2 linked regions of the Dongshaea marina genome follow. The protein of the gene in region 1 binds, or shares a complex with, the protein of each later gene. Links are inferred from orthologs where the notes say so. Each region holds a gene or a part of one and is shown on either strand. Other genes may lie near its edges.

Evidence for each region. The genes of interacting proteins can lie anywhere in the genome.
Region 2: the proteins of xseA (region 1) and DB847_RS17535 are in contact, whole or in part, in a cryo-EM structure (PDB 8TXR), measured with the Escherichia coli proteins. The link is inferred for Dongshaea marina from one-to-one orthologs.

The regions. Positions count from the first base shown.
Region 1 is NZ_CP028897.1:3,204,605-3,207,766, forward strand. What follows is about bases 1-2,877. They hold xseA (exodeoxyribonuclease VII large subunit), read left to right. Parts: upstream 1-695; coding sequence 696-2,060; downstream 2,061-2,877. Other genes in these bases: guaB (IMP dehydrogenase), read right to left, coding at 1-582; DB847_RS15085 (excinuclease), read left to right, coding at 2,213-2,650; DB847_RS15090 (SRPBCC family protein), read left to right, coding at 2,848-2,877. In the rest of the region: more of DB847_RS15090, read left to right, coding at 2,878-3,162. UniProt on the Escherichia coli protein: Bidirectionally degrades single-stranded DNA into large acid-insoluble oligonucleotides, which are then degraded further into small acid-soluble oligonucleotides.
Region 2 is NZ_CP028897.1:3,748,202-3,751,347, forward strand. What follows is about bases 39-2,899. They hold DB847_RS17535 (exodeoxyribonuclease VII small subunit), read left to right. Parts: upstream 39-1,282; coding sequence 1,283-1,516; downstream 1,517-2,899. Other genes in these bases: DB847_RS17525 (flagellar motor protein MotB), read right to left, coding at 39-282; pomA (flagellar motor protein PomA), read right to left, coding at 292-1,053; ispA ((2E,6E)-farnesyl diphosphate synthase), read left to right, coding at 1,519-2,409; dxs (1-deoxy-D-xylulose-5-phosphate synthase), read left to right, coding at 2,424-2,899. In the rest of the region: more of DB847_RS17525, read right to left, coding at 1-38; more of dxs, read left to right, coding at 2,900-3,146. UniProt on the Escherichia coli protein: Bidirectionally degrades single-stranded DNA into large acid-insoluble oligonucleotides, which are then degraded further into small acid-soluble oligonucleotides.

The DNA.
Region 1 (3,162 bases):
CCCCTTGAGGCAGAACTGCTCATCAACCACCAGCACCTTCTCAATCCGGTGTTGCTGCATCAGGGCCTGCACCTCTTCGGGAGCGACACCTTCACGAACCGTCACCAGGGCATCCTTCGCGGTCATCACCTGTTCAACCAGCACAGAGGCATCGGTCACGAAACGCACATCACGGGCAGTGATGATCCCAACCAGCTCATTATCTTTGGAGACTACGGGGAATCCGGCAAAGCCTTTTTGCTCGGTGAGGGTGCGAATTTCAGCAATAGTCATCTTAGGAGAGACAGTGACCGGCTCAGCCACCATTCCACTCTCATATTTCTTGACCAGGCGAACCTGCTCAGCCTGAGCTTCAATCGACATATTTTTATGAATAAAACCGATTCCGCCTTCCTGGGCAAGGGCGATCGCCAGACGTGCCTCGGTGACCGTATCCATGGCCGCAGAGATCATCGGCAGATTCAGGGTAATATCAGCAGTTAATTGAGTGCGCAGATCGGCAGTATTGGGGAGAACCGTGGAGTGAGCAGGAACAAGCAAAACATCATCAAAGGTTAAAGCTTCTTTCGCAATTCGTAGCATCGCAATATCTCACATATAGTGTGGGGGGTGTAAAATATTGCCGACATATTGTAGGGTAACAGGCTTAATCGGTAAAGCATTCATTTTGATTTTTCGTCTTTTAGGAGTTTATCTTGCAGCCCACACCCCCATCCAATATCTATAGTGTGACTCGTTTGAATGCGCAGGTGCGCAACCTGCTTGAGCAACAGGTTGGGATGGTATGGCTGAATGCCGAGATCTCAAACCTGACAATTCCGGCCTCAGGTCACTGGTATTTTACCCTCAAGGACAGTCGGGCTCAGGTCAGGGCCGTGATGTTTCGTGGCAGCAACCGCAAGGTCAACTTTCGCCCGCAAAATGGCCAACAACTGCTGATGCGGGCCCGCCTCACTCTTTATGAACCAAGGGGAGACTACCAGCTGCAGGTCGAATCGATGCTCCCGGCCGGTGAGGGGGCACTGCAGCTTCAATTTGAAGAGCTCAAGGCTAAGCTGGCTGCCGAGGGGCTGTTTGCTCCCGAGCGTAAGCAGCCCCTTCCGGAGCATCCCAGACGGATCGGGGTGATCACCTCCCCCAGCGGCGCTGCGATCCGAGATATTCTAAGTGTGTTAGCTCGAAGAGATCCCTCTTTGGAGGTGACCATCTACCCTGCGGCGGTTCAGGGCAGCGATGCCCCTGCCCAGCTGCGTCAGGCGATTGAAGCTGCATCCCGCCACGGGCACTGCGATCTGCTGCTCTTAAGTCGCGGCGGAGGCTCACTCGAAGATCTGTTCTGTTTTAACGATGAAGGGCTCGCCCGTAGCATAGCATCCTGCCCGCTGCCCATCGTCAGCGCCGTCGGCCACGAAATCGACTTTACCATCAGCGACTTTGTGGCCGATCTCAGGGCTCCGACTCCCTCGGCTGCCGCCGAGCAGATCAGCAAGGATAGCCAGGAGCTCAGGGCGCGTCTTAGCACATTGACCGACCGCCTGCGCCACAGCAGCCAGCATCTGCTGCGGCATCAGCGCCAGAGCCTGGAGCTGCTCCAGGGCAAGCTCCAGGCGCGCCACCCCATCAACCGGCTCAAGCAGCAAAGCCAGAAGCTCGATGAGCTGAGCCTGCGACTGTCCCACCTGACGGAGCTAAGACTCCAAAATAGTCAGCACAGACTCACAAGCCTGGCCCACCGCCTGTTGCAAAAATCACCGGTACGAACTCTTGAAAAGTATCGCCAGCAGCTCAGCTATCTCGGTGAACGTCTTCCCCGGGCTTTGGAGCTACGCCTTGAGGAGAAAAAGCAGCGCTTGCTTACTCAGATAGAGCAGCTGCAGCTGGTGAGCCCACTGGCAACCCTGGGCCGGGGGTACGCTATCGCCTATGACTCAAGACAGCAGATTATCCGCTCTGTGGAGCAGGTATCCGCTGGGGATCCCCTGGATATCCAGCTTGCAGATGGAAGGTTAAACGCCCAGATCCGGAAAGTGCTCCCACATAAAGTGGAGCCCGCCAGATAGGACGGAGGTATAACTGCGCTTTGTGTTCAGGCTCACTTGATGGAAAATCCCTCATATTCCTGATCCTTGTCCATAGCATCAGGGTATCTTTTCGGATAAGCTCCCGGGCTTATCCTGTCCCATAAGCTCGCAACCCGGTGAGGTCAGATCCCATGAAAAAAATCATCAGCCTCTTTGCTTTAGTCGGCCTTTTAGCAGCAGGTCCGGTATTCGCAAGAAATGACATCAACAACTACTCAATTCATGAAGTGATGAGCCAGGCTCGTACAGCCAATATTTTAGGGGATCAGATCAAGTTCTATTTTGCTGATGAGTCCCACGCCCCCGTAGTCAAAGACTTTGGTCTCGCTTCAACCAATAAAAAAACCAACGCCTTTAACAAGAGTGATAAGGAAGCCTGTCAATGGGTGCTGCTATCGGCTCTGAAATCTCTGCGCGATCGCGCCATCGCCCAGGGAGGAAATGCCGTGGTTAATATTCGCTCTAACTACGAAAATCATCCCTTCACCAGCAGCAAAGAGTTCCAATGCGGCAACGGTTTTCTGATGGCCGGGGTAGCCCTTCAGGGAGAAGTGGTTAAGCTCAAATAATCACAGGGGCTGTCTGCTCCAAGGCAGCCCCGCTCTCAACGGTCCGTCTGCCGGCCTTCGAAACTTCCAACTCTTGGGGGAAATTCCCTTATAATCACAATCTTAGGTTCTGCTGACGCTTAAGATTTGCTTCTAAGCTTGAAACCTTAGCGGAGCCCAGTCAACGACTGCCACCTGGTGTTATAAGGATTCTCGCCATGAAATATTTTATTCTGATCATCTGTATTTTGCTGGTTATATGGCTGGCAAACTACCTCTACCGCCTGCTCAATACCCGCCCCGTGGCAGCGACGGTTGAAGGGGATCTGGATGCATCTGTAGATGCCATCTGGAAACTCATCACAGACTATAGCCAGCAAGCCAAGTGGCGCAGCGATCTCAGCAGTGTTGAGTCCCTTGGAAAACAGCAGTTTGTTGAGATCCCAAAACAGGGCAAGGCCTACAAGGTCAAGGTGCTGCAGGCAAAAACAGATGAGCTTCTTGAGCTTGGGATCTCGGGAGAGGCAATTGGA
Region 2 (3,146 bases), 540 kb from region 1 along the record:
CATCACGGTATCGATCGGGGTGGGCTCCGGGCGCCCCGGGCGAAATTCCTGTGCAATCACAGAGGTCCCCTTGGGAATATCCTTTACCTCAATCACACTCTGAACCCCGAAGGCATTACGCATGGAACCAGCAATCTGCTTAAATTTGAGGACATCCATCTCGGAGAAAGCAAGCAGCAGCACAAAGAAGCACATCAGCAGCGACATCAGATCTGCAAAGGTCGACATCCATCCCGGGGCTCCCGGGGGCGGACATTTACACTCTTCCTGTTCGTCAGACATGCTTAATCCTTACTCGGTCTCGGCGACCTTACGTTTGGATTCGTTGAGATAGTTCTTGAGCATGGTTTCGATCACCCGCGGGTTCTGCCCATCCTGGATCCCCAAAATGGCATCCATGATCAAGGTCCGGTTGAGTTTCTCCTCATTCATTCTAAGACCCAGTTTATCGGCAATGGGTAGCGCCAGCATATTGGCGAGCATCGCCCCGTAGAGGGTGGTTAACAAGGCAACCGCCATTGCCGGACCGATCGCCTTGGGATCGTCCATGTTTGAGAGCATGGCTACCAGCCCCACCAGGGTACCAATCATCCCCATGGCCGGAGCCACATCTCCGAGGTTTTTAAAGATCCCCACCCCGGTATCATGACGCTCAGAGGTCAGGGCGATATCCTTTTGCATGGTCGCGCGCACCACTTCGGCGTCATGACCATCCACCAGCATATCGATCCCTTTTTGCATAAAATTATTTGTGACTTCAGCTTCTTCAAGTGCCAAAAAGCCGCCCTTACGGGCCGCATCGGCAAGCTCTACCGCTCGCTCGATCAAATCCTCTGGTTTATCCAGCTTAAACATGAATGCCTTGGCCGCAATTTTGGCCGAGCCGAGAAACTGGCCCATGTTGTATTTCATCAAAACCACAAACAGGGAGCCGCCAAACACGATCAGAACCGAGGGGATATCGACGTAGATGGCAATACTGCCACCCATCATCATCGCCATCACCACAAACCCCAGCGCTCCAACAAATCCTAATAGCGTCGCGAGATCCACATTTACTCCCCTCTGCCCTGAGCTTGAGCGCCGAATGGCCTCAAATAAACACTAGCAAGTTTATTGCCAATGTGTCAGGAAATAACCACATCAACATGCGGCTCTTTGTAGATGAAAGTTTAGTCCATCTTTGGATATTTCGGGCCCGCTAACATCGAATTTCATTGTGTGCGCTAAACAGTGATAGAATCCCTCTTTTCGTGGGCAAGGCAACTCTGGACAACGAGCGATGGCAGCAAAAAAACCAGAAAATATGAGCTTTGAAGCTTCTCTTGGGGAGCTTGAGCAGATTGTGTCGCAGCTGGAAAAAGGTGAGATTGCACTTGAAGATGCATTGAAGCTGTTTGAGCGGGGAATCGGCTTGGTTCGCTCAAGTCAGCAAAAGCTGGATCAGGCCGAGCAAAAAGTACAGCTATTGAACGAGCAGGGACAACTGGTTCCCTTCACCAGCAACGGAGAATGAGCGTGCAACTGGAATGCAAAGTCAGTGACTACAAAGAGCGTATTGATCGTGTCCTGCACGCTCAGCTTCAGGGGCAACCCAAACTGGCTCCCGTTTTGCTGCTAGCGATGGAGCATGGTTTGCTGCTTGGTGGCAAGCGGCTGCGTCCGGTATTGGTCTATGTGACAGGGGAGATGTTAGGCGCAACTGCGGATGAGCTCGATTATGCCGCGGCAGCCATCGAGTGTATCCACGCCTACTCCCTGATCCATGACGACCTTCCCGCCATGGACGATGATGACTTGCGCCGTAACCAGCCCACCGTCCACAAGGCGTTCGACGAAGCCAGTGCGATTTTAGCCGGTGATGCTCTGCAAACCCTGGCGTTCTCCATTATTGCCGATGCCCCCGCGACGTTGCTGAGCCCGGCGGTTAAGGTGACTCTGATCTCGACCCTGGCTCAGGCATCCGGTTATCAGGGAATGTGTGGTGGCCAGGCCCTGGATCTGGCAGCCGAGGATCACCAGCTATCTCTGGATGAGCTTGAAACCATTCATCGTCATAAGACGGGCGCTCTGATCCGCTGTGCCGTGTTACTGGGAGCGCAGACCGCCCAATGCGATGATCCGGGACAGCTGGAGGCCCTGGCCGAATATGCACAAAGGATCGGCCTGGCTTTCCAGGTGCAGGATGACATTTTGGACCTGACCTCAGATACCCAAACCCTCGGAAAGCCCCAGGGATCCGACGTCCGTCAGCATAAAAGCACCTACCCCGCGCTACTCGGGCTCGACAAGGCGCGTGACATGGCTCTCGCTCTTGAACGCCAGGCCTTACAGTCTCTCGATAATCTACCTTACAATACCGAGATCCTTGAGGCGTTTGCCCATCTCATCGTTTCGCGCAACCGCTAGAATTTGGTTTGTTTATGACAGTTGATATTGCAGATTTCCCATTGCTGGCGCTTGCCAATACTCCCGAAGAGTTGCGAGAGCTTCCCAAAGATGCCCTGCCTGAGCTCTGTAGTGAGCTTAGGGAGTTCCTGCTGCGCTCCGTTAGTCGCAGTAGTGGCCACCTGGCATCAGGCCTTGGAGCCGTGGAGCTCACGGTGGCTCTTCACTATGTATATAACACCCCGGTCGATCGTCTGGTGTGGGATGTTGGGCACCAGGCCTACCCCCATAAGATCCTCACCGGACGCCGCCAGCAGATGCATACGATCCGCCAGCTGGATGGACTGCACCCCTTTCCCTGGCGGGAAGAGAGCCCTTACGACACCCTGAACGTCGGCCACTCCAGTACCTCGATCGGTGCAGCCCTTGGGATGGCGATCGCCGCAGAGAAAGAGGGAGCCGGCAGAAAGGTGGCCGCCGTGATTGGTGATGGGGCCATGACCGCCGGAATGGCCTTTGAGGCGCTCAATCACGCCGGTGGACTGCACCCGGATATGCTGGTTGTACTCAACGATAACGACATGTCGATCTCCGAGAATGTCGGTGCCCTTAATCGCTACCTGTCACAACTGATGTCCGGGCGTTTTTACTCCTCAATCCGCGAAGGCGGTAAGAAGGTTCTCTCCTCTATGCCATCGGTTCGTGAGCTGGCCCGGCGCGCCGAGGAGCACCTCAAGGGGATGGTTGTCCCTGGAACC